3 regions of the Microbacterium sp. NPDC090225 genome follow, and region 1 is predicted to be linked to each of the others. Evidence: predicted binding sites of a transcription regulator. Region 1 holds the regulator's gene; each other region holds the start of a gene.
What was found. The regulator HrcA, encoded in region 1, represses chaperone genes, less so after heat shock. The targets are predictions, from matches to a motif close to TTNGCACTCGNNNNNNNCGAGTGCNAA.
Positions count from the first base shown of each region.

Region 2: a site for HrcA is predicted at 3,014-3,040, ahead of groES (co-chaperone GroES). Genes of this name have one in related genera too.
Region 3: a site for HrcA is predicted at 8,119-8,145, ahead of groL (chaperonin GroEL). Genes of this name have one in related genera too.

Region 1 is NZ_JBIVYS010000001.1:220,407-230,074, reverse strand. Features, by position in the region: gene ybeY (rRNA maturation RNase YbeY) at 1-118, opposite strand, end outside; gene ACIQTT_RS01080 (PhoH family protein) at 115-1,137, opposite strand; gene ACIQTT_RS01075 (histidine triad nucleotide-binding protein) at 1,229-1,579, opposite strand; gene ACIQTT_RS01070 (16S rRNA (uracil(1498)-N(3))-methyltransferase) at 1,622-2,350, opposite strand; gene dnaJ (molecular chaperone DnaJ) at 2,354-3,469, opposite strand; gene hrcA (heat-inducible transcriptional repressor HrcA) at 3,506-4,540, opposite strand; gene ACIQTT_RS01055 (carboxylesterase/lipase family protein) at 4,643-6,064, shown strand; gene hemW (radical SAM family heme chaperone HemW) at 6,081-7,298, opposite strand; gene ACIQTT_RS01045 (DUF1990 family protein) at 7,298-7,951, opposite strand; gene ACIQTT_RS01040 (DUF1990 family protein) at 7,962-8,459, opposite strand; gene lepA (translation elongation factor 4) at 8,462-9,668, opposite strand, start outside.
Region 2 is NZ_JBIVYS010000001.1:1,308,931-1,318,598, forward strand. Features, by position in the region: gene rarD (EamA family transporter RarD) at 1-855, opposite strand, end outside; gene ACIQTT_RS06295 (polysaccharide pyruvyl transferase family protein) at 1,085-2,575, shown strand; gene groES (co-chaperone GroES) at 2,631-2,927, opposite strand; gene ACIQTT_RS06305 (SAM-dependent methyltransferase) at 3,068-4,267, shown strand; gene ACIQTT_RS06310 (hypothetical protein) at 4,271-5,389, opposite strand; gene ACIQTT_RS06315 (hypothetical protein) at 5,386-6,309, opposite strand; gene ACIQTT_RS06320 (hypothetical protein) at 6,306-7,364, opposite strand; gene ACIQTT_RS06325 (hypothetical protein) at 7,371-7,859, opposite strand; gene tsaD (tRNA (adenosine(37)-N6)-threonylcarbamoyltransferase complex transferase subunit TsaD) at 7,856-8,923, opposite strand; gene rimI (ribosomal protein S18-alanine N-acetyltransferase) at 8,920-9,411, opposite strand; gene tsaB (tRNA (adenosine(37)-N6)-threonylcarbamoyltransferase complex dimerization subunit type 1 TsaB) at 9,408-9,668, opposite strand, start outside.
Region 3 is NZ_JBIVYS010000002.1:273,561-283,228, forward strand. Features, by position in the region: gene ACIQTT_RS15230 (ABC transporter ATP-binding protein) at 1-592, shown strand, start outside; gene ACIQTT_RS15235 (ABC transporter permease) at 589-1,350, shown strand; gene ACIQTT_RS15240 (sensor histidine kinase) at 1,360-2,451, shown strand; gene ACIQTT_RS15245 (response regulator) at 2,448-3,062, shown strand; gene ACIQTT_RS15250 (MmcQ/YjbR family DNA-binding protein) at 3,059-3,457, opposite strand; gene ACIQTT_RS15255 (SOS response-associated peptidase family protein) at 3,460-4,113, opposite strand; gene ACIQTT_RS15260 (DMT family transporter) at 4,183-5,121, shown strand; gene ACIQTT_RS15265 (nitroreductase family protein) at 5,122-5,721, opposite strand; gene msrB (peptide-methionine (R)-S-oxide reductase MsrB) at 5,718-6,128, opposite strand; gene ACIQTT_RS15275 (DUF2332 family protein) at 6,200-7,192, shown strand; gene ACIQTT_RS15280 (DUF3263 domain-containing protein) at 7,202-7,459, shown strand; gene ACIQTT_RS15285 (LytR C-terminal domain-containing protein) at 7,485-8,057, shown strand; gene groL (chaperonin GroEL) at 8,182-9,668, shown strand, end outside.

The DNA.
Region 1 (9,668 bases):
GGACGATGGCGACCTCGGCGTCTGCGCTCACGTGCAGCTGGGCGAGATTGTGGTCGGTCAACCGCTGGAGCACGGTCTCGTCGACGTCGATCGCCGACTCGTTGTTGATCTCGATCATGAGAGTCCTCGTTTCGGCATGCGGTCACGGGGACCGGGTCGTTGCGCTCCCCGACGATCGGCGCGGTTCGCGAACTCGGCGGCCTGCTCGCGCTCGAACCGCTGCGCCGTGCGCTTCTCGTCGTACTCGCTGTAGGCGTCGACGATGCGACCGACGAGCGAGTGGCGCACCACGTCGTCGCTGGTCAGTCGGGAGAAATGGATGTCGTCGATGTCGCCGAGCACGCGCGTCACCATGCGCAGACCGGACGAACCCTGCGGGAGGTCGACCTGGGTGATATCGCCGGTGACGACCATCTTCGTGCCGAAGCCGAGACGGGTCAGGAACATCTTCATCTGCTCGGGGGTGGTGTTCTGCGCCTCGTCGAGCACAACGAACGAGTCGTTGAGCGTGCGACCGCGCATGTAGGCGAGAGGGGCGACCTCGATCGTTCCCGTCGCCATGAGGCGCGGCACGATCTCGGGGTCCATCATCTCGTTGAGCGCGTCGTAGAGCGGTCGCAGGTACGGGTCGATCTTGTCGGTCAGGGTTCCGGGCAGGAAGCCCAGGCGCTCGCCCGCCTCGACGGCGGGGCGGGTCAGGATGATCCGCGTGACCTCCTTGCGCTGCAGGGCCTGCACCGCTTTGGCCATCGCCAGGTAGGTCTTGCCCGTTCCCGCGGGACCGATGCCGAAGACGATCGTGTTCTCCTCGATCGCGTCGACGTACTCCTTCTGGCCGAGGGTCTTCGGGCGGATGACCTTGCCGCGGGTCGACAGGATCGCCTCGCCGAGCACCTCGCTCGGACGCGGACCCCCGTCACGCAGCATCCGGGCGGAACTGCTGACGTCACTCGGCGCGAGATCGGCGCCGCCCCGGGTCATCTGGAGAAGCTCCTCGACGAGCGTCTTCGCCGCGGCGACCGCCGACGTCGAACCGCTCAGCGTGATCTCGTTGCCGCGCACGAGCACCTGCACATCGTGGTGCTCCTTCTCGAGCATCCGCAGGAGCCGGTCCTGCGGACCGAGCAATTGCACCATCGCGACGCCGTCGGCGTAGATCTTCTCGACGGAGTCCGGAACGGATGCTCCGCTGCGGCGTTCCGGGATCTCTGGGCTCTGATCGTGGTTGTCAGGCACCGACACTCTTCTCGGTCAGTCCCCCGCCCAGCACGTGGGCGTGGACGTGGAACACGGTCTGTCCGGCGTTCGCGCCGGAGTTGAAGACGAGGCGGTAATCGCCGTCGTCGGTGTGCTGCGCGGCGAGCTCCTTCGCGAAGGAGACCATCTCGGCGAGCAGCGTCGGGTCGCCCGCCGCGACCTCGGCGACGTCGCGGTACTCCGCGGTCTTCGGGATCACCAGGAGGTGGACCGGCGCCTGAGGCGCGATGTCACGGATGGCGAACACGCGCTCGGTCTCACCGACGACCTCTGCGGGGATCTCACCATTCAGGATGCGCGTGAAGATCGAGGGGTCGCTCATGTTCCCAGTCTAGCGGCGGGGTCCGACGGCGCGGCGGCGCGCTCACCAGCGACGGAGGGCGACGGAGAGCACCGCGATCGCCGCGGGACCCGCCGTGGAGGTGCGCAGCACCGTGTCGCCCAGGAGCACCCGCTCGGCTCCGGCGGCGGTCAGCCGCGCGAGCTCGTCGTCCGACACGCCGCCCTCGGGCCCGACGACCAGCACGATGTCGCGGTCGTCCGCGATGATCTCCGACAGCCGGGTCGTCGCCGACGGGTCGAGGATCAGCACGCGCTCGGCGCTCGCACGCTCCACCAGCTCTGCCGTGCTGGCGGGAGCCGAGACGTCCGGGACCCACGGCCGGTGAGCCTGCTTGGCCGCCTCGCGAACGATCGTCGCCCACCGCTCACGGCCCTTCACGGCCTTCGGCCCCTCCCAGCGGGAGACGCTCCGGCTCGCCTGCCAGGGCACGACCTCATCGACGCCCAGCTCGCACGCGGCCTGGACGGCGAGCTCGTCGCGGTCGCCCTTCGCCAGCGCCTGGGCGAGGACGATGCGCGGGGTCGGAGACGGATGCACGGCACGATCGGAGATCCGCACGTCCACGCGCGTGGGAGCGACCTCCTCCGCGACGCCCTGGAGCCAGACGCCCCGGCCGTCACCGATCGTGACCTGCTCCCCCATCCGGAGGCGGCGGACGACCGCGGCATGCTTCGCCTCGGCGCCGGTCAGCGACACGAGGTCGCCGGCTTCGGCATCCGATGATGTGTCGACGAGGAAGTGCAGCGCCATGACTCAGTGCGCGCGGAAACGGTCGCGGAGCTTGGAGAAGAGACCCTGCTGGAACTGCGCGAGCTGCGGGCCCGGAGCCTTCGCCTTCTTCGCGAAGTCCTCGATGAGCGCCCGCTGCGCGGAGTCGAGCTTGGTCGGGGTGAGCACCTGCACGCCCACGCGCAGGTCGCCCCGCTGCGAACCGCGCAGCGGTGTGATGCCGCGTCCCTTGATCGTGAGCACGTCGCCGGACTGCACGCCCGCACGCACCTCGAGGTCCACCGCACCGTCGAGACCCTGGATCGAGGTCTCGGTGCCGAGGATCGCATCGGTCATCGACACCTCGAGCGTCGCGAGCAGATCGTCGCCGTCACGGCTGAACGCCGCGTGCGGGTTGACCGTGACCTCGACGTACAGGTCGCCGTTCGGGCCGCCGGCCTTGCCGACCTCACCGGAGCCCGGCAGCTGCAGGCGCAGACCGGTCTCGACACCGGCGGGGATGTCGAGCGAGACGGTGCGACGGGAGCGCACGCGCCCCTGACCACCGCAGGTACCGCACGGGTATGGGATGGTCGTGCCGTAGCCCTCGCACGTGCCGCAGGGCTGCGAGGTGACGACGTTGCCGAGCAGGCTGCGCACGGTGCGCTGCACGTGACCGGACCCGCCGCAGATGTCGCACGTGACGGGCGACGTGCCCTCCTGGCAGCAGGAGCCCTGGCACGTCTCGCACAGCACCGCGGTGTCGACCTCGATGTCCCGATGGGCGCCGAAGACGACGTCGCCGAGGTCGAGGGTGACCCGCACCAGCGCGTCCTGGCCGCGCTCGCGGCGGGAGCGCGGGCGCGCACGCCCTCCGCCCTGCCCTGCCCCGAAGAACGTCTCGAAGATGTCGCCGAAGCCGCCGAACCCGCCGCCGAAGTTCCCGGCGGCGCCGTCTCCCCCGCCCATGTCGTAGCGGCGGCGGGAGTCGTCGTCGCTGAGCACGTCGTACGCGTGCGTGACGAGCTTGAACTTCTCTGCGGCGTCCTCGCCCGGATTCACATCCGGGTGCAGCTGACGCGCGAGGCGCCGATACGCCTTCTTGATCTCGTCGGTGGAAGCGTCCCGGGACACCCCGAGAACCTCATAGTGGTCCGCCACGATCGCCTTTCTGCGTTGTTCTTCGTCGACGGCCGCTCAGCGGCTCGTCTCGTCTTCGTCGAGCATCCGCGTCAGGTAGCGGGCCACGGCCCGCGCCGCCGCGAGATTGCTCGGATAGTCCATGCGCGTCGGGCCCATCACGCCGACCCGCGCCATGCCGCTGGGGGCGGCGTAGTTGCTCGCGACGATCGACGCCTCGCCCAGACCGAACGGGGCGTTCTCGGTGCCGATACTGGCCGCGAGGCCGTGCTCGTCGGTGACCATCTCGCTCATGAGCCGCAGGAGCGTCACCTGCTCCTCGATCGCCTCGAGCAGCGGATGGATGCTTCCGCGGAAGTCCTGCTCTCGACGCGCGAGTGTCGCGGCCCCCGCCATCACCAGACGTTCCTGACGGAAGGTGCCCAGCTCGTCGACGATCACGGTGGCGAGAGCCCGCAGCGCAGCATCGCCCGGTGCGGCCTCGGGCGCCGCCAGCAGCGTCTGCAGACGCTCGGCCGCGTCGCTGACCGCCTGCCCGGTGAGCAGAGCGGAGAGGCGTGCGCGCAACATGATCGTGTCGCCCTCGTCGATCTCGATCGGCAGCGGGGCCATCCTCTGGGAGACACCGCCGGCGTCGGTGACGAGCACGACGAGCATGCGGGTCGGAGCCAGCGGCACGAGTTCGATGTGCGTGAGGTGCGCACGGGCGAACGACGGGTACTGCGCGAGGGCGACCTGACCGGTCAGCTGGGTCAGCACCCGCACGGTGCGCACCATCAGGTCGTCGAGATCGCTCGGCGTGGCCAGGAACGACTCGATCGCCGTCCGCTGGGCGGACGAGAGCGGGCGCAACTGGGCGAGGTGGTTGACGAAGACGCGATAGCCCTTGTCGGTGGGCACGCGGCCCGACGACGTGTGCGGCGCGGTGATGAGCTCCTCGTCCTCGAGGAGCGCCATGTCGTTGCGGATGGTGGCCGCCGACACTCCGAAGGAGTGTCGGTCCACGATGGAACGGCTGCCGACGGGTTCGTGGGTCTCGACGTAGTCCTGCACGATCGCGCGGAGAACCTGGAGTCCTCGCTCTGTGACCATCACCCTTCCCTTCCGTTGGCACTCGGACGTTCAGAGTGCCAATCCTACCCCGCCCGCGGCTCCTCTCGTCGGAGGTCGGGGCTGCGTCCTAGGATGACGACCATGACCGCCCCCACCGTCGAGCTGTCCGCCGGAATCGTCGAGGGATCGAGCGAGGGCGGGGTGTCCCGGTTCCTCGGCATCCCCTACGCCGCCCCTCCCCTCGGCGAGAACCGGTTCCGGGAACCGCGGCCGGCGACTCCGTGGACCGGCGTGCGTCCCGCCACGGTTTTCGGGCCCACGGCCCCGCAGTCGCCGTATCCCGGCGCGATCGGCGAGCTGCTCGGATCGGTCAGGATCGACGGTGACGACATCCTGACCGCCAACGTCTGGGCGCCGACGGATGCCGAGCGCGCCCCGGTGCTGCTGTGGATCCACGGCGGAGCGCTCGAGCGCGGCACCGCGGCGCTTCCGCTCTACGACGGGGCCGGCTTCGCGGCGGCGGGGATCGTCTTCGTGTCGATCAACTACCGCCTCGGCTCGGAGGGTTTCTCGGTGCTCGACGACGCCCCGCGCAATCTCGGCCTCCGGGACGCGGCCGCAGCTCTCGAGTGGGTGCATCGCGAGATCGGCGCGTTCGGCGGCGACCCCGCACGCATCACCCTCATGGGCGAATCGGCCGGAGGCGCGATCGTCGCGGGCCTTCTCGCGCGCGACGACTCCCGCGCCCTCGTCGCGCGCGCGATCATCGAGTCCGGCCCGTTGGAGGCGCAGCCGCCGCAGAAGGCGGGGCGGGTGACCGCGGCTCTCGCGAAGCAGCTCGGCATCCGCGCCGATCGTGCGTCGTTCGCGTCCGTCCCTCCCGAGAAGCTGCTCGAGGCGCGTCGCGCGCAGTCCGCGGGTTCGTCGCCGCTGGGCGGAGCGCCGGGGTTCCAATTCGCGATCGATCCGGACAGCCTTCCGCGCTCGCCTCACGAGGTCCTGCCGACCATCGACACGCCGCTGCTCATCGGCAGCAACACCGATGAGTACCGGCTCTGGTTCACACCCGAGACCCTCGCCGAGATCCGCCCGCTCAAGCTCTTCATCGCCCGTCTGGCCCTGGGAATCCCGCGCCGAGCCGTATCGGAGTACCGGAAGGCGTTCCCGAAGGCCTCCACCGGCGAGATCTTCGGACAGCTGGCGACCGACGTGATGCTGCGCGCGCCACTCTCGCGCGCGGCGCGCGCCCGCCCCGCGCTCACCTTCGTCTACGAGTTCGCGTGGCCGAGCCCGGTGCGCGATCTGCGTGCCGCACACGCTCTCGAGCTCGGATTCGTCTTCGATCGTCTGGCGGATGCCGAGGCGCAGCGCCTCGCGGGCGCCGACGCACCCCAGGCTCTCGCCGACGAGATGCACGCCGCCTGGATCTCGTTCGTCACGACAGGTTCACCCGGCTGGGCGGCATACGGCGCCGACCGCACGGCACGGGTGTTCGACGCGACGAGCGGCACGCTCCCCCAGCGCCGCACCGCTGGAATGGATCTTCTCCCGACCCGGAGCTGACGAGGTTCGCTGCGCGTCAGTCGGTGAGCTCGCGGACGACCGCGTCGGCCAGGAGCCGTCCGCGCAGCGTCAGCTGCACCCGCCCCTGCACGGCGGCGCGGGCGTCGACGAGCCCGTCGGCGATGAACCCCGCGACGTTCGCACGGTTGCCCGCGGGCAGGTCGGCCACGGCGATGCCCTCGACGAGGCGGCTCTGCAGGAGCACCCGTTCGAGCATCCGCGCGCCCTCGTCGGGACGCTCGGTGCCGGCGGCCGGAGAATCGGATGCAGAGAGCCGCTGCGCGTAGGCCGCCGGATGCTTGACGTTCCACCAGCGGAGTCCGGCCACGTGGCTGTGCGCCCCCGGCCCGAAGCCCCACCAGTCGCTCCCCCGCCAGTAGGCGAGGTTGTGACGCGAGCGCTGCGCGTCGCTGCGCGCCCAGTTGCTCACCTCGTACCACTCGAAGCCCGCGGCGGCGAGACGGCGATCGGCGAGCTCGTACATGTCGGCCTGCAGGTCGTCGTCGGGCGTCGGCACCTCGCCGCGTCGGATCTGACGGGCGAGCTTCGTGCCGTCCTCGATGATGAGCGCGTACGCCGAGATGTGGTCGGACTCGAGTTCGAGGGCGGCGTCCAGCGACGCCTCCCAGTCGGCGAGCGACTCGCCCGGCGCACCGTAGATGAGATCGACGCTGACCGCGAGCCCCGCGTCCTTCGCGGCGGCGACGGCCGTGCGCACGTTGTCGGGATCATGCGTGCGGTCGAGAGCGGCGAGCACGTGCGGCACCGCCGACTGCATACCGATCGAGAGACGCGTCACCCCGGCATCCGCGAGCGTGCGGGCGACCTCGGGCGTGACGGTGTCGGGGTTCGCCTCGACCGTGACCTCCGCGCCCTCGGCGAGACCGAAAGCCGAGACTGCGGCGCCCAGCATCCGCGCGAGGTCGCCCGCCGGGAGCAGAGTGGGCGTTCCCCCGCCGAAGAAGACCGTGTCCATCGGGCGCAGCGCACCCGCCTCATCCAGTACGTGTCGCGCGAGGTCGATCTCGGCGAGGAGCGTGGAGGCGTAGTCCTCCTGACGGGCGCCGCGTAATTCGCTCGAGGTGTAGGTGTTGAAGTCGCAGTATCCGCACCGCACCCGGCAGAACGGGATGTGGAGGTACGCCGAGAAGGGCACCGAAGGATCGATCGGCAGATCGGCCGGCAGGCGGCCGTCGGACGGTGCGGGATCGCCGAGAGGAAGGGGCCCCGCCATCAGAGGGGGGTCGCGTAGAGCGGGGAGATCGCCCGGAGGTAGCGGGCGAAGAGCTCGCGGCGGCGGCGCTTCACGAGCGGCGGCACCGTGCGGTAGAGCAGGGAGTTGGGGGCGTCGAACGCGCGCACCGTGAACCAGACCTCGTCGTTGTCCTCGCGCCAGTCGACGTCGAAGGACTCCTCGCCGCTGACGACGGATCCGCCGACCGTGCCGAGCACGAAACCGATGCGGCGGGCCTCCTCGGTGACCGAGATCACGCGCAGCTCGGCATCCGCCCGCATCCCCGACAGCCGACCGCGCACGCGCAGCGTCATCCCCGGGCCGACGAAGGGAGTTCCCTCGGCGTCGTAGCGGGGCTCGACGTCGCGCTTGCTCGGCGCGATGGGGTTACCCTCGGCATCGAAGCTCACACCCGCGTACGCCGGGCCCGGTGCCGGGCGCACGTCTTCGATCACGAGTCCGGCCGCGCGCTGCGCCGTCCACGACAGCAGAGCTTCGCCGGCCGTCTGGAAACGCTCCGCTCCGGAGCCGATCCGCCAGGATTCCTCCGCCGGGAAGCTGCGCTCCGGCGGGTACTGCATCAGATCGGGCGCGTGGGTGGCACCCACGGCCGCATAGTCCACCGTGTCGTCTCGGAAGTTCCCGCGCCGCATGACATCCAGCCTACTGGCGGTTGCCTGGACGAACACCCCACTCGCGCGCCTCGGCGGCGACGATGCGGGTGTACCGCGCGTGGGTGCGGCGCTGGATCAGTCTCAGCGCGGGCGACAGCAGCCACCACACGATGGTCGCGGGGCGCGAGATCGAACGAGCGGTGAACACGCCGTCGTCGAGCGCGAACGACTCCTCTCCGTAGATCGGATGCCCCGGGCGCGTCTCGTACCCGAAACCCCGCTCATCCGCCCACACGACCCGGATCGGTTCGGAGAACCGGATGCCGAGCACGCGCTTGGCCAGCACGCCCTCCTGCCCGGTGAACGGTGCCGTGCGTGGACCGTCGAAACCCGCCCGCCGCTTGAACTCCCAGGAGCGGATCAGCGCACGAACGGCATCCTGGCCCTCCGGAGCGACCCGGATGCTGCGCTCGGAAAGGCGCATCCCCGCCGGGACGTCGACGATCGGATGCCGCGTCATCCCGCGCGTGTACGGCGGGAGCGCCATCGTTACTTCTTGTCCTTGCCCTCGACGTCGCCCGAGAGCGCGGCGATGAACGCCTCCTGGGGGACCTCGACGCGGCCGACCATCTTCATGCGCTTCTTGCCCTCCTTCTGCTTCTCGAGGAGCTTGCGCTTACGGGTGATGTCACCGCCGTAGCACTTGGCGAGCACGTCCTTGCGGATGGCGCGGATGGTCTCGCGAGCGATGATGCGTGCACCGATCGCCGCCTGGATCGGCACCTCGAACTGCTGGCGAGGGATGAGCTTGCGCAGACGCTCGGCCATCATCGTGCCGTAGGCGTAGGCCTTGTCGCGGTGGACGATCGAGCTGAATGCGTCGACCTTCTCGCCCTGGAGCAGGATGTCGACCTTGACGAGGTCGGCCTCCTGCTGACCGGCGGGCTCGTAGTCGAGCGAGGCATAGCCCTGCGTCTTGGACTTGAGCTGGTCGAAGAAGTCGAAGACGATCTCCCCGAGCGGCATCATGTAGCGCAGCTCGACGCGCTCCTCCGAGAAGTACTCCATGCCGAGCAGCGAGCCGCGACGCGACTGGCAGAGCTCCATGACCGTGCCCACGTAGTCCTTCGGGAGCAGGATCGCGGTCTTGACGATCGGTTCCGACACGGAGCCGATGCGGCCGTCGGGGTACTCGCTCGGGTTCGTGACCGTGACCGTCTCGCCGGTGTCGGAGGTCAGCACCTCATAGATCACGCTCGGTGCCGTTGTGATGAGATCGAGTCCGAACTCGCGCGAGAGCCGCTCGGTGATGATCTCGAGGTGCAGCAGGCCGAGGAAGCCGCAGCGGAAACCGAACCCGAGGGCCACCGAGGTCTCCGGCTCGTACTGCAGGGAGGCATCCGAGAGCTTGAGCTTGTCGAGGGCTTCGCGGAGTTCGGCGTAGTCGCTGCCGTCGATGGGATAGATACCCGAGAAGACCATGGGCTTGGGGTCGGTGTATCCGGCCAGAGCGTCGGTCGCGGGCTTGCGCGCCGACGTGACGGTGTCGCCCACCTTCGACAGACGCACGTCCTTCACGCCTGTGATGAGGTACCCCACTTCGCCGACGCCGAGTCCCTTGGTCGGGATCGGCTCGGGGCTCGAGACACCGACCTCGAGCGCCTCGTGGTTCGCGCCGGTCGACATCATCTGGATGCGCTCGCGCGGCGACAGGCTGCCGTCGACCATGCGGACATAGGTGACGACGCCGCGGTAG
Region 2 (9,668 bases), 1.1 Mb from region 1:
CCAGACGATCACGAAACCGGCCCAGCGTTCGGCCGGCATGGGTTCGTGGAGGAAGACGACGCCGATGACGAACTGCATCACCGGGGTGATGAACTGGATCATCCCGATGACGGTGAGATCGATCCGGCGCGCACCGGCAGCGAACAGCAGCAGGGGCACGGCCGTCGCGATCCCGGCGCAGGCCAGCAGCACCGCGTGCCATCCGCCGTTCGCGCCCATCGTGAGGCCCGCCGGGGTCTGAGCCACCAGGATGAGCTGCACGACGGCGATCGGGATCAGCCAGAAGGACTCGAGGGTCAGACCGCTGACGGCATCCACCGCCGGACCGATCTGTTTCTTGATGAGGCCGTACAGACCGAAGGATGCCGTGAGCGAGAGCGCGATCCACGGGAACTCGCCGTGGGCCACGATGATCACGACGACGGCGACGGAGGCGATCGCGATGGCCGCCCATTGGAGCCGGCGGATCCGCTCGCGCAGAACGAACACACCCAGGAGCACCGTGGTGATCGGGTTGATGAAGTACCCGAGGCTCGTTTCGACGACGTTCCCCGTCAGGGTCCCGATCAGGAACACCTGCCAGTTGACGTAGATGAGCAGACCCGCGAGGGCCGTCCACGCGAGGAGCTTCGGCCGCCGGATGATCGCCAGGAACGCCGTCCAGCCCCGCATGACGGTGAGGAGCACGAGGCAGAAGACGAACGACAGCAGCACCCGCCAGGCGACGACCTCCCAGGGCCCCGTCGGCACCAGGAGCAGGAAGTACAACGGCAGCACGCCCCAGAGCAGGTAGGCACCGCCCGCGTAGGCGACTCCGGAGGTCTGGCTCGACGAAGCGCGGGGGACGGGACTCACCGGACAACCCTATGCCCGCGGCGCGCGTCCACTGGCGGTTCAGGCGCCTGGGCGGAGGTTTGGCAGGAATCGGATGCCGGGTGGCGGATGCCGCACTTCACTCCTGCGGCCCGAAAACGCCGATCGGTATACTGATCGGCGTCGCCTGAGCCCTCGCGATTCCGCGGTTTCCCGTCGCGGACAGCCCCGCCTCCGCACCCGACGGCGGCGGTATCCCGAAGGACGTGCCGTGCCCCCGCACACGCTCCCCCTGGTCGTCGCGTGCGGCGCCTACGAACGCGACAATCTCGGCGATCTGCTCTTTCTCGTCGTCGCCGACCACTTCGCGCGCGAGGTCGTCGATGTCGAGTACACCGCCCCGATCGCCGTCGACATGACCGCTCTCCTCGGGCGGCAGATCACCGCGACCGGCACGACCCTCACCGAGAAGGCCACCACGGGCATCTGGACCGTCGGTGGCGAGGTCGGCTCCACGCAACGCGAGTACGTCTACCGGACAGCCGTCGATGACGACGAGTGGGAGCGGTTCTCCTCGCTCGACGCGTCCGAGCAGGACGTACTGCTGGACGAGGTCATGAACGCGCGGATGGAATCGCCGTACGTGCCGCGGCCGAGCGCCTTCCCGCGCAACCGCGCGGCACGCCTGGTGCTCAACTCCGTGGGCGTCTCGGGAATCGGTGGCCTCACTCCCTGGCGTGCGGCCGTCGCCACGAGCGCCCTGCGCGAAGCGCACTACATCTCGGTCCGCGACCCGAAATCCTCGGCGCTGCTCGACCGGCTCGGTATCCCCCACCGGCTCGCGCCCGATCTCGTCCACACGATCGCGTCCGTTCTGCCGATCGATGCGCCGCGCAACCGGGCCGTGCTCATCCAGCTCTCGGAAGGACACATCCGCACGTACGGCATCGAAGCCTGGACCTCCGCCATCGTCGGTTGCTCGGAGCTCGGAGATCGCCCGCTCCGGCTCTTCGTCGCCGGCTCCGCGCCCGCGCACGATTCGATCGAGCTGTACCGCGAGCTCATCGACCGGGTCTCGACCGAGCGCCCGGACTGGGACATCGCTCTCAGCGACGCACGCTCGATCGACGACCGCGTGCGCGAGATCGCCACGGCCTCCCTCTGGATCGGCAGCTCGTTGCACGGCCGCATCCTCGCGTGCGCCTACGGGACCAAGAGGCTCAGCATCGCCAAGCCGAAGGTCGACGTCTACGCCGAGACCTGGGACGCGGACTTCCCGTTCGGCATCGAGCCTTCGACCCTCCCTGCCGCCGTGACCGCAGCGCTCGAACGCGAGCCGGATGCCGCGCATGCCGCAACCCTCGCGGACTCCGCGCGGACGAGCGTGGTCGACGCCCTGGCGGTCTTCACGGACGCGGACAACGCGTCGGAGAACGACGCACTCGCCATCCGCATCGATGAGGTCGCGCAGCTCCAGATCGCGGCCATGCGACTCGAACACGAGCATGCCGAGGCGGTTCGCTCCGGCAAGGAGCGAGCCGCCGAAGCACTCCGGCTCGCGGGTGATCGTGACGAGCAGCGTCGCGCCCGCCGCGCCGCGCAGACGGAGCTCGCTCAGGCACGCGCCCGACTGCACGAGATCGAGACGAGCACGTCGTGGAAGATCGGATCGCGCCTCACCTCCGCGGCGCGTGCCCTGCGACTTCCCCGACCGTCGTGGCTCCGACGTCGTGGGCACGACGACGACCCCGCCGCGCACTGAACGCAGAAGGGGCCCGGATGCCGAAGCATCCGGGCCCCTTCTCAGGCACGCTGGATCAGCGGACGACGACCGCCAGGACGTCGCGAGCCGACAGGACGAGGAACTCGTCCGCACCGAACTTGACCTCGGTGCCGCCGTACTTGCTGTAGAGCACGCGGTCGCCGACGGCGACGTCGAGCGGAACACGGTTGCCGTTGTCGTCGATGCGACCGGGGCCGACCGCCACGACCTCGCCCTCCTGGGGCTTCTCCTTGGCGGTGTCGGGGATGACCAGGCCACTCGCGGTGGTCTGCTCGGCCTCGACCTGCTTGATGACGATGCGGTCCTCGAGCGGCTTGATGGAAACCGACACGGTCTACCTCTTCTTTCTTGACGCTGACACGAAAGACTTGTTCGCACTCTCAACCCGAGAGTGCTAACGCCAGTGTAGGCGCTCCGCTGGCACTCATGCAACGCGAGTGCCAGCGCCCACCGCCCGCGTAGGCTGTGCGGGTGGAGATGTCTGAGCTGCAAGCACTGCTGACCCCCGTCGGGCTGGAGCTGCTGGATGCGCTCGGCACGGTCGAGTCGACCGACGAGGTCGCCCGCGCCGTGTCTCGGTTGCGGGTCGACGGCCACTCCCCCGAACTCGTCTCGGCCGTGGTCGGCCAAGCGCACCTGCGCGCGAAGGCGGGAGCCAAGTTCGGACCGTTCGCCGAGCGGATGCTGTTCACCCGCGCGGGCCTCGAACAGGCTACGCGTCTCGGGGTCGCCGCTCGTCATGCGCAGCGCGTGCGTAGCGCCGGACTGAAGCGAATCGCCGATCTCGGCTCCGGCATCGGCGGCGATGCTCTCGCGTTCGCCGGCGCCGGTCTCGACGTGCTCGCGGTCGACGCCGATCCGGTCACCGCAGCGATCGCGGCGTACAACCTCGCGCCCTTCGGCGAGAACGCGACCGTGCAGCACGGCACCGCCGAGAGCACGGATCTCGACGGCCGCGACGCGGTGTGGATGGACCCCGCGCGGCGCACGGCCGGGCACAGCGAGACCCGCCGTGTCTCCCCCGACGACTACTCGCCCTCGCTCGACTGGGCCTTCGCACTCGCCTCCCGTGTACCGACCGGGATCAAGCTCGGCCCCGCGCACGATCGCGATGCGCTACCCCCCGATGCCGAGGCGCAATGGGTGAGTGCCGACGGCAGTGTCGTCGAACTCGTACTGTGGACCGGCGCCCTGGCTCGTGAGGGCGTGCGACGCGCCGCGCTCGTGATCCGCGGCGAGCGCTCGTACGAGCTCACAGCCGGAGCCGACGCCGTCGACGCCGAGGTGCGCCCGCTCGGCGCCTTCCTGCACGAACCCGACGGGGCGGTCATCCGCGCGCGTCTGATCGGCGACGTCGCTCGCAGCCTCGATGGCGGCATGCTCGACGAGAAGATCGCCTATCTGACCTCGGACGCCGCGCTGACCAGCCCGTTCGTGCAGTCCTTCCGCGTGCGCGAGACGATGGCCGCGAACCCGAAGGCGATCAATGCCGTACTCAAGGCCAATGACATCGGCACGCTGGAAATCAAGAAGCGCGGGGTCGATATCGACCCGGCGCAGTTCCGCAAGAAGCTCACGCTGCGCGGTGGTGCCGCGGCCACGCTGATCCTGGTGCGGGTCGGAGACCAGCGCCGCGCGATCCTCGCCGACCGGGTCTCCTCCGCCGAGTGAGGTTCAGCCCGCTCCGACGGCGGTGATCGTCAGGTAGGGCGTCTGACTGGCGGTGAAGGCGAGGGTGAGCGCCGAGCCGGGGCCGGACCCCGATCCGTCGTCCGAGACGAAGGAGGACAGACCGACATCGATCGCCGTCGTGGACGGCAGGCAGACCGCGTCCAGCTGTGCGGCATCCACGATCAGGCAGGTCTCGGGCTCGACCGTCTCGCCGTATCGGTTCGCCATCCACACCGGCTTCTCCTGGAAGTACCCGACGACGCTCAGGTTCATCTCGAAGCCCTGCGCGACCAGTTCCTCGGCCCGCGTGCGTTCGTCACCGACGAACTGGGCGAGGATCGACGACGACGAGTCCCACTGCTGCATCGATGCGATCGGCTGTCCATCGGTGGCGAGCACGATGTAGGCGTTGACCGTCGTGAAGGTCGCGGTCACCTCGTCGACGCTCTCGCCGGGGCGCATGACCGAGACGTTGATGCCGAAGTCCTCGAAGTCCGACGTGCGCTGGCACTGCGATTGCGTCGCCTCGTCGACGTCGATGACGGCGCAGGTCAGATCCCCCTCGCCCTTGGTGCCGAGCCAGACGATGGCGCCCGAATCGTCATCCTGCCCGACCGCGCGCAGCGTGCCGGGATCGAAGTCGGATTCGTCTTCGAGGAGCGCACGCCGCTCCTGCTGCTCCGCGGTCAGCGCGATCGCATCGGACGGCGGCGCGAAGACGACCCAGCCGATCCCGAGACCCAGCGCGAGCAGCAGCACCGACGAGACCGTCGCGAACCGCCAGTGCCTCCGCAGCACCGTGCGCATCGCCGGAGCCGCGTCCGGTTCTCGCGCGTCGGTGGTGGCGGTATCCGTGGCATCCGCCTCTTCTTCGCCCGTGTCGAGTCCGAGGGACTCCTCGAGGGTCGGCAGGCTGTCGGGCGGACGATCGGATGCCGCGGCCGGCGCCGACACGGATGCCGCGGAGCCGCTCTCCATCACCTCGGGGGCGACAGCCGGCAGGGCCGCCCACGATCGTGCCTCCTGCAGCTCGCGCAGACGTGCCGCTTCGATGTGCGTCAGCCCGCCCTCGCGCCCGTACGCCTTGCTCTGCAGTGAGCGCAGTTCGTCGAGATCGCTCATCCGGGCCCGCCGCCTGCCTGCTGACGTGTCACGACGAGCGACTCCCCGCCCGCGTCGATCGCGTAGCCATAGGTGGCGTTCATTCCACCGTCGGCCGCGCGTGCGGCCAGGCTCAATCCTTTTCGCTCGCCCTGGCCCAACTCATCGCACATCATCTCCGGCTCCCCCGCACCACCGACGATCAGACAGGTCTCCGCGGTCTGCGCGTTCTCCCCGACCCACAGCGGAACCGATCCGTCGCGGCCGACGATCCGCAGGCTGCTGCGGTCGAGTCCGTGAGCGACGAGATTGTCGACAACCTGAGATTCATCCGCCGACCAGGGGCCGGCACCCGGCTCGAGCGCTCGATCGGTGGCCGTGGCCCGGATCGATGGCTCTCCGCTCGCGGTGTAATCGAGATCTGCGGCGACGCGCGTACGCTCGCCAGGCTCCTCCCCGGTCGTGAGCGAGGCGGAGAGGCCGGCCTCGCGGACGAGGTCCGTCGGGTTGCACGCCGCCACCGTGTGCTCCGCGTGTCCGAGCACGAGGCACGTCCACTCGCCGCCGCCCTTGGTCGCGGTCCAGGTGACCACGTCGTTGACGACGGCGTGCGGCTTCGCCGAACCCGCGTCGAACCCGTCCTCGGCGAAGGCGACATCCTGCCACCCCTGCTGTTCGGCGGAGAGAAGCGGCGCCTCCGCCCTTCCGAGGGCGAGTACGGCCCAACTCCCCGTCGCTCCGAGCACGATGCCGACGGCGAGAACGGCAGCGAGAACCGCCCAGCGAGGGCGGCGCGGTGCAGGCCGCGGCGGAGGCGTTTCCGCTCCGGACTCCGCCCCCCGCATGAGCTCCTCGAGACGCTCCGCATCCTGCGCGTCGAGACCACCTTCGCGCCCGTACGCCCGCGCCTGCAGGGCGCGCAACTCGTCCTCGGCGCTCACTCCGCGTCTCCTGATGCGTGCTCCCGCGTGATCTGGAGGTAGGACGGGCCATCTCCGAAAGTGAACTGGATGAAGGAAGAATCGCCGGTCTCGGGATCGACGTGATCGAAGCCGAGCCCGCGCTGTGCTGCACTACCCGCCGACGCGAACTCCTCGCAGAACAAGAACGGCTCCGGGTCGGACGAGTCGTAGGCGACGCAGGTCTGCCCGGTCGACGTTTTGATCCCCGTCCAGATCGGCGTCTCGCCGTCGTAGCCGACGATCCAGATGCTGGTGCGTTCCAACCCATGCTCCACCAGCGCCTCGGCGAAGGCTTCTTCCTCGTCGCTTCCGTACGACGCGCCGAATTCGTCGGGCGGAGCGAAGAGGAAACTGCCGACGACGACGGCGGGAGCGTTATCGGGAGTGAGGAAGACCTGCGCGGACACCTGCCTTTTGAGCTCCCCATCGACATCGACGGTGCGCACCGTATCGAACCCCGACGATCGCACGATCTCCGTCGAGATGCACGAGGGCACGCGTTCCTCGGCGTCCCCCAGCACGAGACACGTCGTCAGTCCCCGACTCTGCGTGGCCGCCCAAACCACCATGCCGTCCTCGACCGCCATCGCTCGGATCGATCCAGCGTCGTACTCGCCACCGTCGATGAGTTCCTGCTGCCATGCCGCCTGCGCCGGAGTGAGGTCCACCTCGTGCTCCGACGGGCGCGTCAGCACCCATCCGGCGGTCGCGCCCAGCGCGAAGACGATGAGAAGAGCAGCGGCGATCAGCGGCCAGCGCGGCCGGCGAGCCGACGCCGGAGGCGGTGCGGGGGCCGATGTCGCCCCGAGGGCCGTCGACGCCGTCCGCCCCTGGTCGCCTCGCAGAGCGACTGCTTCCTCGCGCGGTGTCTCGTCGCTCTCCGGTCGAACGCGTTCCACTTCAGACGGGGCTTCTGCGCGCTTCGCGTTCAACTCCGCGAGTCGCCGGCTCTCCTCGGTGGTCAGTGCACCCTCGCGCCCGTACGCGCGCGCCTGCAGGGCGCGCAGTTCGACGGCTTCCTCGGCGTCGAGCATCCGGCGTCAGCCCAGTCTCTCGAACTGCATGCCGGCCCAGACGAGCCACCCCAGGCTGTAGACCGTCGCGGTCAGCCCGAGCACGAGCGCCCAGCGACCCATCGCCCGACTCTCGACCGGTCGGCGCAGCGACATGATCGACGCGATGACGGCGACCACCCCCACCGGCAGACCCCAGCCGACGAAGAACGAGGCGCCGAGGGCGACGATCGCGGCGAGCAGCGCCCACGGCGCGAGACGAGCGTCGTCGACGACCATCTCGGTCTCGGCGGGCGCCCACGCGGTGCGGCCGGTGGGGTCGTCCGCATCCGGACCGCTCGCGACCACCGGCTCGATGCCCACGGGACCGGTCGGTAGCCGCGTGTATCCGTCACGGCGTGCTCCGGGGAGTCGCGCGGAACCCGCCGGGCTCTCGACCTCTCCGCTCGGCCGGTCGATGCGCGGACTCGGCGGGGGTGTGGGCGGCGGGGACGTCGGCTCCGTGGGGTCGGTCATACCGCGACCGCCTCCGCGACCTGGATCTCCGTCACCGGGAGCGTCGAATCGGCGCCGAAGGCGAGCGTGGAAGGCTGCTTGCCGGAGGCGATCAGCTCGGCGGCGAGCGCCGCGATCATGGCGCCGTTGTCGGTGCACAAGGAGAGCGGCGGGATGCGCACCGTCACGCCGGCCGCGGCTGCGCGCTCGAGGGCCACATCGCGCAGGCGGCGATTGGCGATCACTCCCCCGCCGAGCAGCAGTCGGGGCACGCCGAGATCCGCGCACGCGGCGAGCGCCTTCGTGACGAGCACATCGACGACCGCCTCGCGGAAGCTCGCCGCGACGTCGGCCACCGGCACCTCGACGCCATCGGCCTCGCACTTCTCGACCCAGCGCGCGACCGCCGTCTTCAGCCCTGAGAACGAGAAATCGTAGCGGTGCTTCGCCAGATCGGAGGCGCGGGACAGCCCGCGCGGGAAGCGGATCGCGTTCGGGTCTCCGTCGACCGCGGCCCGGTCGATCTCGGGCCCTCCGGGGTACGGCAGCGAGAGCAGACGGGCGACCTTGTCGAACGCCTCTCCCGCCGCGTCGTCCATCGTCTCGCCGAGGAGCTCGACGTCGGTCGTGAGGTCGCGCACATGCAGGAGCGACGTGTGCCCGCCCGATACGAGCAGCGCGATCGTCGGATACTCGAGAGGGTCGGAGTCTGCCGTGAGGATGTCGGCGGCGATGTGCCCGACGAGGTGGTTGACGGCGTAGAGCGGCTTGTCGAGCGAGACGGCGAGGCCCTTGGCCGCCCCGACGCCGACCATGAGCGCGCCCGCGAGACCGGGGCCGCTCGTGACGGCGACGGCGTCGAGATCGGCGAGGCCGACGCCCGCCTCGGCCAGAGCAGCCTCGATGGCGGGCTGCAGAGCCTCGAGGTGCGCCCGAGCGGCGACCTCGGGCACCACTCCGCCGTAGCGGGCGTGCTCGTCCATGCTCGACGCGATCGTGTTCGACAGCAGGGTGCGCCCGCGCACGATCCCGATGCCCGTCTCGTCGCAGCTCGTCTCGATCCCCAGCACCAGCGGTTCGCTCATGCGCTCACCTCGCTCGCCGTGTCGGAGTCGTTCCCGGACGGCCGGCGCAGCACGAGGCGCATCACGATCGCATCCACATCATCCGGCTGATAGTAGCGGGGGCGGCGGCCGATCTCCTCGAAACCCTCTGAGAGGTACAACCCCTCCGCAGACGGGTTGTCGGCTCGCACCTCGAGGAACACCTCGCGCGCCCCGCGCTCGCGCGCCGCGTCGAGCAGGGCGCGCAGCAGAGCCCGCCCGCGCCCTGCCCCGCGGTGGTCGGCGTCGAACGCGATGGTCTGGATGTCGGCATCCGCACTGCCGCGCAGCGCGCGCACACCGCCGTAGCCGATGACCGAACCCTCTTCGTCGTCGACGAAGTAGCGCCCGTGCTCACTGACGAGTTCGGCGGCCATCGCCTCGGCGCTCCACGCGTCGGTCGGGAACGAACGCCGCTCGATCCCCATGATCGCATCGAGGTCATCGGCGGTCGCGTCGCGCAGGGTCACAGCCCCACCCGCTTCGGGGCGGCCGGCTGCTTCACGTCGGGCTGGCGGAGGTAGAGGGGCTCGGAATCTGCGAGTTCGCGGCCGGCGGCTTGAGCCCGGGCGCCGACGCGAGCGAGATCGACGGCCGACAGCGCGGCCACATCGATCCGGCGGATGCCGTCGAGGTGCGTGTCCGCGTCGACGGCCGGTACGAGCACGGTGTCGGCGAGCACACGCGGGAGACCCTCGGCATCGGTGCCGTCGAAGACCGTGATCGC
Region 3 (9,668 bases), on a different contig from region 1:
CGGGCTGCACGGCGCCTCCGGTCGCATCGCCGAGGTCATCGATCGCGCCGACCTCACCGCGATCGCGCGTCGCCGCGTCGGCAAATGCTCGGGTGGCGAGAAGCAGCGCGTGAAGTTCGCGCTCGCGCTGCTGCCGGACCCGGACGTGCTGGTGCTCGACGAGCCGACCGCGGGGATGGACGTCACCGCCCGTCGCCGCTTCTGGGAGGCGATGCGGGCGGATGCCGACGCCGGCCGCACGATCGTGTTCGCCACCCACTACCTCGAAGAGGCCGAGCAGTTCGCGCGGCGCACGATCGTCATGAATCACGGCCGTGTGGTCGCCGATGGCGCCACCGCCCGCCTGCGCGCGTCACTGGGCGGCCGCATCGTCTCGGCGACGATCCCCGGCGGGATCGCTGCGCTCGCCGCGGAACTCCGCGCCGACGCCTCCGTCGCCGAGGTGTCGAACGACGCCGATCGGCTCACGGTGCGCGCCGAGGCATCCGATCTGCTCGCCGGACGGCTGCTGTCGCTCGGTGCCTGCGATCTCGAGATCACCGCTCCCACCCTCGAATCCGCCTTCACCTCGCTCACGGAGGACCCGTCATGACCACGCTCGTCGCCCCCGCGCTGTACCGCACCGAACTCGTGCGGCAGATCCGCAACCCGTACACGCTCGCCTTCACCCTGGCGATGCCGGTGGCCATGTATCTGCTCTTCGGCGCGAGCATGTCCTACGCCTCGCAGAGCGTGGGCCAGGCGAACGTCTCGTTCTACGTGATGGTGTCGATGGGGGCGTACGGCACGGCCACCGCGATGAGCTCGCTGTGCTCGCTCGCCGCCTCCGAGGTCGGACAGGGGTGGGGGCGTCAGCTCGCGCTCACCCCGCTCTCGACCGCGGGATACGCGGTGACCAAGGTGCTCGCCGCGGTGTCGTTCTCGGCCCTCGCCGTGGTCTTCGTCTATGCCGCCGGCCTCGCGACGGGTGCCGAGGCATCCGACACCTGGCGCTGGTTCGCTGCCGCGGGGATCACCCTGGGGCTCGGCCTGATCTACGGACTGTTCGGACTCGGCGTCGGCCTCGCCTTCAACTCCGACTCGGCCGCCGCTCTCGCGTCGATCTCGATCACCTTCTTCGGTTTCTTCGGGAACGTCTTCATCCCGCTCGACGGCGTGATGCTCGACATCGCGAAGTGGACCCCGATGTACGGCTACGTCGCGCTGGTGCGCTGGCCGGCCACCGACGGCACCCTCGTGGCGGGTGGGGCCGACCCGCTCTGGGCCGTGCTGCTGAACGTCGTCGTCTGGGCCGTGCTGTTCGCCGCGCTCGTGCGTCTCGGCGTGATGCGCTCGCGCAGCCGTCGTTAGGCTGGGCCGATGACCACCGAGGCTGCCGCGACCCCGGCGCACACCGGCCCCTGGGAGCGCTGGGGATGGTTGATGGCCGTCGTCTGGATGGTCTTCCTCGTCTACCCGGTGCTGGCGCTGCTCGCCTCGGATGCCGCGAGCGGATGGGTCGTGCTCGGATGGGCGGGACTCGTGGCATTCGCCACCGTGTACGTGATCGGATTCGTCATCGGGATGCGCTCGTCGTGGGGACGACCGCGCCCGATCGTGCGCACGCTGTTCTGGGTGCAGATCGCGTGCGCGCTCGCGACGATCCCGGCGATCGAGACGAACGCCCTCAGCTTCCTGCCGTACCTCATGTCTTACGCCAGCTACGGACTGCGGGGTGTCTGGCACTGGGTGACGACCCTCGCGGGCATCGCGATCGCCGCGACGACGATCGTCGCGACGGGGCGGTTCGGCGACCACTTCCAGATCCTCGTCATCGTGCTGCTCATCGCGGTCGTGAACACCGTGAACACCTGGTTGATCTCGCGCTCGGTCGACGCCGACAAGGTGCGGATGGATCTCGCCACCAGCGAGGAGCGCACGTCGATCGCCCGCGACGTGCACGACCTGCTCGGGCACACCCTCACGGCCGTGAAGCTCAAGGCCGAGCTCGCCGAACGTCTCGTCGACCAGGACCCCGAGCGTGCGAAGGCCGAGCTCGTGCAGATCGTGCACCTCACGGGTGAGGCGATCGCCGGCGTGCGCAGCACCGTCACCGGCATCCGCAGCGTCGCGCTGGCGGAACAGATCGACGCGAGCACGGTCGCACTCGAGTCGGCGGGACTGCACGTCGACGTCGAGGGCGACCCGTCGGCGCTGTCGCCCGCGCAGGCCCTGCCCGCCGGGTGGATCGTGAGGGAATCGACCACGAACATCCTGCGCCACGCGGAGGCCCGACGGGTGCGGATCACGATGGCTCCCGGGGTGATGGCCATCGAGGACGACGGACGCGGCGCTCGCGGACCCGCGGGCAACGGCCTGCGGGGCATGGCCGAACGCGCCGCGGCGGCCGGTGCCGTGCTCGCCGTGGAGGATGCCCCGACGGGCGGGACGAGAGTGAGCGTGACCTGGTGAGCGATCCGATCCGGCTGTTGCTCGTCGACGATCAGGCCCTCGTGCGGGGCGCGATGGGTGCGCTGCTCGAGCTCGAGGACGATCTGACGGTCGTCGCCGAAGCCGCCGACGGTGCCGAGGCGGCGGACAGGGCCGCGCAGGCGCAGCCCGACGTGTGCCTGATGGACATCCAGATGCCCGGCATCGACGGCGTCGCCGCGACGCGCGCGGTGTGCGAGGTGAGTCCGTCGACGCGCGTGCTGATCGTGACGACCTTCGCGCGCCCGGGGTATCTGCGTCAGGCTCTGGACGCCGGGGCGAGCGGCTTCATCGCCAAGGACACCCCGGCCGCCCAGCTCGCCCACGCCGTACGACGGGTGCACCAGGGGCTCCGCGTCGTGGATCCCGCGCTCGCCGAGGCCTCACTGTTCGAGGGCGCCAACCCGCTGAGCGAGCGAGAACAGCAGGTGCTGCGGCTGTCGGCCGACGGGCGCGCGATCGCGCAGATCGCCGCCGAGGTGTTCCTGTCGGCCGGGACGGTGCGCAACCATCTGTCGTCCGCGATCGGGAAGACGGCGACCGAGAACCGTGCACAGGCGGCCCGCATCGCCCGGGACAAGGGCTGGATCTAGGACCCCTGGATCTCGGGGGCGGGTCTCGCGAAAAGCTCGGGATCGACGGGCCGCTGCGCACGGGGCAGCTTCTCGACGACCAGCAGGTACGACTCGGTGACCAGCTCGGTCACGAGCCCCGGTTCGAGCGAGGGACCCGGGCGCAGCGAGATCCAGTGCCTCTTGTTCATGTGATAGCCCGGAACGATGTCGGCGAACGTCTCGCGCAGCGCGACCGCGTCGTCGGGATGCGACTTGACGGTCACCCGGCCCGTGCCGTCGAGGGGGAGCAGGAGAAAGACACGTCCGCGCACCTTGTAGACGTCCCACTCCGGTCCGAAGGGGTTCGTCAGCTCGGCACCGGGCAGTTCTTCGGCGCGTTCGGCCGCCGTGGCGGTGAGGGCATCGGCATCCATCGTCAGAACAGCCGATCCGAGCCCTTGTCGTCGGATCGCGCCGTGACGGCGACGCGATCGTCGAGGGATGCCGCCGCGAGCAGCGCCTCGTCGATGAGCTCGCGATCGCCCTGGGCGGTGAGCCATTCGTGGGCGAAGGCGGTCGGGATGAGGACCGGCATGCGGTCGTGCACGTCGACGAGATGGGCGGGCGCGGGGCGCATCACGATCGAGTAGCAGGTGAACCATTCGCCGTCAGCGGTGCGGCCGCGCTGCGTGACGGCCGCCATGCCGAACAGGGTGCCCCCGCCCATGCCGAACTCGTGCCACACGCGCTCGGGCTTCTTCATCTCGAACCAGCCGGTCGCCGGCACCAGCGCGCGGGTCTTGAGCGAGCCGGGGCGCTCCTGCAGACGCTCGGAGCGGGTGTTGATCGAGGGGAACTTCGCGGGTTCGCCGTTCACGAGGAATCCCCACCACGCGGGCTCCAGCGCGGTCTGGCCGTCGGCATCGACGACCACGGGATTGAGGTTGCGGAGGTTCTTGCCGGTCGGGCGCAGGGTCTCACCCGCGTTCTGCTGCGCCCACTGGCGCAGGCCGTCGAGCACGTCGGCGTCGGCCTCGGCCAGCAGCTCGGCGTCGGTGAATCGGGGATCCAGTCCATAGCTCGCGCACATGCCCACAGGCTAGTCCGGGCCACCGACATCCGTCAGGGGCGCGAGGGCGAATCCGGTACCGTGAAACGAGTGACTCCGACCCGTTCGCTCCCCGCGCCGCTCGCGATCGGCGGCGCCGTGGCGATCGGCGTCATGACCGCGATCCAGGCGCGCATCAACGGCGTCCTCGGTATCCGTCTGGGCGATGGCGTCGTCGCCGGCCTCGTCTCGTTCGCCGTCGGCACGGCCGTCCTGGCCGTCATCGTCGCCTCGCTCCCGTCCGGGCGCGCGGGCATGGGCAGGCTCGTCGGCGGCATCCGAGGGAGGAAGATCCCGCCGTGGATGCTCCTCGGCGGCGCCTGCGGCGCCCTCACCGTTTCTACGCAGGGGCTCACCGCCGCCGTGCTCGGGGTCTCGCTGTTCACCGTGGGCGTGGTCGCGGGCCAGACCCTGCACGGGCTCGTGCTCGACCGGATCGGCTTCGGTCCTGCGGGCGTCGTGGCCGTCACCATGGGACGCGTCGCCGGTGCCGCGCTCGCGCTGGTGGCCGTCGGGGTCTCCCTGGGCGGTGACGTGCTGCGCACCGCTCCGCTGTGGATGCTCGTGCTCCCGTTCGCCGCCGGAGTGGGCATCGCCTGGCAGCAGGCCGTCAACGGGCGGCTGGCGCAGCGCGTGTCGTCGCCGATGGTGGCGACCATGACGAGCTTCATCGCCGGGACCCTCGTGCTCGCCGTCGCCGCCGCGATCAGCGTCGCCGCTCAGGGAGCGCCGCACGCGCTGCCCGCCGAGCCGTGGCTGTACACGGGCGGCTTCCTCGGCGTCGTCTACATCTTCCTCGGGGCGTTCCTCGTGGCACACACCGGCGTGCTGCTGCTCGGACTCGGCTCGGTGCTGGGGCAGCTCGTCGCTGCGGTCGCGATCGACCTGATCTGGCCCACCGAGGCGGGGCCCGCGAGCTGGCAGATCGTCACGATGGTGGCGATCGCCGCGGCATCCGTGCTCGTGGCGGTCGTGCGCCGTCGGCGCTGACTACTTCGCTTTCTTCTTTTTCTTCGTCGCGTTCTTCTTCGCGGACTTGTCGTCCGTGGTCGCGCCGTCCGACGGCATCCGCGTCAGCAGTGCATCGGCATCGACGGGCGTACGCCGCCCCGGTGACTTCGCCGGCTTGTCGCCGACGTAGAGCCACCCCAGCAGCACCTCGTTCTTCGCCAGTCCGTGCGCCCGCGCGACCGCCTTCGACCGGGTGTATCCGCCGGTGCGCCAGAACACGCCCCACCCGGCTTCGTCGAGCAGCAGGCTCAGCGTGTGCGCGACACCGGAGGCGACCGCCTCCTGCTCCCACACCGGCACCTTGTGGTTCGTGCGATAGCTGCCGACCACCGCGATCAGCAGCGACGCGCGCAGCGGCTTGGTCGACGGCTTCTTCTCGCCCTCGGCCTTCGCGATCGCGGCGCCCAGGGCGAGCCGGTCGTCACCGCGCAGCTCGATCAGTCGCCACGGCCGCAGCGACGAATGGTCGGCCACGCGCCCGGCGGCGGCGATCAGCGGAAGGAGCTCCTCGCGGGAGGGCGCCTCCTCGGTGACCTTCGACCAAGACTGCCGCGAGCGGACGGCGTCGAGCGCGCTCACGCCTCGGGGGCCTCGGGAGTGAAGTTCATCGCCAGCGAGTTCATGCAGTAGCGGTCGCCGGTCGGGGTGCCGAAGCCGTCGGGGAAGACATGGCCCAGGTGCGATCCGCACGTCGCGCACCGCACTTCGGTGCGGACCATGCCGAGCGAGGTGTCCTCGATGAGCTCGACGGCCTCGGGGCGGATCGACTCGTAGAAGCTCGGCCAGCCGCAGCCGGAGTCGAACTTCGTGCCGCTCTGGAAGAGCTCGGCGCCGCATGCGCCGCAGGTGTAGAGGCCGGCGCGTCCCTCGTCGAGCAGCTCGCCGGTCCAGGCGCGCTCGGTCGCCGCCTGGCGCAGCACGGCGTACTGGTCGTCGCCGAGCTCCTTGCGCCACTCGTCTTCGGTCTTTTCCACGCTGTACGACATGAGTCCTCCTGGGGTCCTCTCCATTCTCCCCTGTCGCGGGGCGCCGGGCTGCGTGCATCCACAATGGAGGGATGACGGATGCTGTTCGCGAGCGCTACGCGCGCTTCGCCGAGAAGGAGGCGCCCGGTCGCAGCGCGCTGTACGCGGAGTGGGCGGCGGGCGTCGCCGGCGACGGCCCGGTGCAGGACGTGCTCGCGCGCATCCCCGAGAACCGGCGTCAGCCGCCGCTGGTCTTCGCGGTGACCCGCCTGCTCGGGGCGTCGCTCGACGGATACCCCGTGTGGCGGGAGTTCGTGCTCCGCACTGCGGATGCCGTCGTCGCCGAGTGCACCGCGCGATCGCTGCAGACCAACGAACCGCTCCGCCTCGCGGCGCTCCTCCCGGTGCTGTCGGAGATCGACGGACCGATAGCGCTGCTCGAGATCGGGGCATCCGCGGGTCTCTGCCTGTACCCGGATCGCTACTCGTACCGCTTCATCGGGCCCGACGGCGAGGTGCGGGTGGCGCTCGACCCGCCCGACGGGGTCTCGCCGGTCGTGCTCGACAGCCGGGTCGAGGGTGAGCTTCCCGAGCTGCGGCTACCCGAGATCGTGTGGCGCGCAGGGATCGATCTCGCGCCGCTCGATGCGCGCGATGTCGACGACCGTCGGTGGTTGCAGGGGCTCGTGTGGCCGGGGGAGAGCGGCCGCGAGCAGCGGATCGCGGCGGCGCTCGACATCGCTGCCGCCGATCCGCCGCTGCTCGTCGCCGGCGATGCACTCGAACGCCTTGATGCTCTCGTCGCCCGAGCGCCGGTCGGGGCGACTCTCGTGATCACCACTCCCGGCGTGCTCGTGCATATCCCGCGCGCGGCCCGCTCGGCCCTGGTCGACCGCATCCGGGCTCTGCCGGCGCGGTGGGTCACGATCGATCCACCCGGACTCCTCGACGTCTGGGAGCCGCCGATCGACGCCGACGTGTGGCCCGGGTTCGCCGTCGCGCTCGACGGCCGGGTGCGCGCTGCGGCCGACCCGCTCGGCGCATGGTGGGAGTGGCGCGGCGCCGAGTCACCGTGCGCGCCCTAATCTGGGCACATGATCGGTGACCTCACGGAGCGCGACCGCGCGATCCTCGCGCTGGAGACGGTCTGGCCCCGGCACGGCGGTGCAAAGGAAGAGGCCATCCGGGCGCAGCTGGGTATGAGTGCGGCGCGCTACTACCAGCTCCTCGGCCGGCTCATCGAGTCGGATGCCGCGCTCGAGTTCGATCCGATGCTGATCCGCCGGTTGCGCCGTCTGCGCGATGCGCGCGTCGTGCGTCGTTCGGCACGCACCCCCGGTTTCGTGGGCTGACCGCGCTCTCGGATAGCATCGTGGGGTGTCCAAGCCCACCCGTGATCGTTTCGACGACGTCCCCCGCTCATCCGGCCGCGTCGGGGCGCACCGCGCCGAAGCGCCGGGCATGAACGGTTGGGTGGTGCTGCTGTGGTCGTTCGTCGCCGCCCTCGTGCTCATCATCGTCGGCATCTTCGGCTCGCTGGTGGTGATGGGTCGCATCGACCTCTTCCCCGAAGCGGTGCCGACCGCCGAGCCGACTCCCGTCGAGACGGGTGTGCTCGACACGACGTTCGAAGTCACGATCCTCAACGCGACGCCCGATGAGGGACTCGACGAGCAGATGCGCGAGACGTTGCTGAACGCCGGGTTCACCACCGTGTATGCGAGTGACAGCGGCAGCCAGGACTTCGAGACCACGACCGTGTACTACGTCGACGAGGCCGATCGTCTCGCCGCGCTCGGTGTCGCCGATCTCATCGGGGGAGCGGAGATCGAGCAGAGCGACTTCTACGCCGACCTGAACGACGGCGAGGCGAAGCAGCTCACGATCGTCGTCGGTCTCGATCGCTCCGCCACGGCTCCCGAGACTTCTGCCGAGACGCCCGCTCCCTGAGACGCGTCGGGCACCCTCCGTCCGCGGCTTGCACTCGCAGGGGTCGAGTGCCAGAATGGCGTTAGCACTCTCTCACTCTGAGTGCTAAACCCAACGTCTACGTCCAGGAGGGACGAAAAAACTCATGGCAAAGATCATTGCTTTCGATGAGGAGGCCCGCCGCGGCCTCGAGCGCGGCCTCAACATCCTCGCCGACGCCGTCAAGGTGACCCTCGGTCCGCGTGGCCGCAACGTCGTGCTCGAGAAGAAGTGGGGCGCCCCCACGATCACGAACGACGGTGTGTCCATCGCCAAGGAGATTGAGCTGGACGACCCGTACGAGAAGATCGGCGCGGAGCTCGTCAAGGAGGTCGCCAAGAAGACCGACGACGTCGCCGGTGACGGAACCACCACCGCCACGGTCCTCGCTCAGGCTTTGGTCCGCGAGGGCCTGCGCAACGTCGCAGCCGGCGCCGACCCGATCTCGCTCAAGCGGGGCATCGAGAAGGCCGTTGCCGCGATCACCGAGGAGCTGCTCGCCAGCGCCAAGGAGATCGAGTCGAAGGAGCAGATCGCCGCCACGGCATCCATCTCCGCCGCTGACCCCGCGATCGGCGAGCTCATCGCCGAGGCGATCGACAAGGTCGGCAAGGAGGGTGTGGTCACCGTCGAGGAGTCGCAGACCTTCGGCACCGAGCTCGAGCTCACCGAGGGCATGCGCTTCGACAAGGGCTACCTGAACCCGTACTTCGTCACGGACCCCGACCGTCAGGAAGCGGTCTTCGAAGACCCCTACATCCTGATCGCGAACCAGAAGGTCTCCAACATCAAGGACCTCCTGCCCATCGTCGACAAGGTGATCCAGGACGGCAAGGAGCTCGTCATCATCGCCGAGGACGTCGAGGGCGAGGCTCTCGCGACTCTCGTGCTCAACAAGCTCAAGGGCATCTTCAAGTCGGTCGCCGTCAAGGCTCCCGGCTTCGGCGACCGTCGCAAGGCGCAGCTGCAGGACATCGCGATCCTCACCGGTGGTCAGGTCATCACCGAAGAGGTCGGCCTGAAGCTCGAGAACGCCACGCTCGACCTGCTGGGTCGTGCACGCAAGGTCATCGTCACCAAGGACGAGACCACGATCGTCGAGGGTGCCGGCGAGGCCGAGCAGATCGAGGGTCGCGTGACGCAGATCCGCCGCGAGATCGAGAACACCGACAGCGACTACGACCGCGAGAAGCTGCAGGAGCGCCTGGCGAAGCTCGCCGGTGGCGTCGCCGTCATCAAGGCGGGCGCGGCTACCGAGGTCGAGCTCAAGGAGCGCAAGCACCGCATCGAAGACGCCGTCCGCAACGCGAAGGCAGCCGTCGAGGAGGGCATCGTCCCCGGTGGTGGCGTCGCGCTCATCCAGTCGGGCACCAAGGCTCTCGACGCTCTGTCGCTCACGGGCGACGAGGCGACCGGTGCGAACATCGTCCGCGTGGCGATCGAGGCTCCGCTGAAGCAGATCGCGCTGAACGCCGGTCTCGAGCCGGGCGTCGTGGCGAACAAGGTCTCCGAGCTCCCCGCGGGCCAGGGCCTCAACGCCGCCACGGGCGAGTACGTCGACATGTTCGGCGCCGGCATCATCGACCCGGCGAA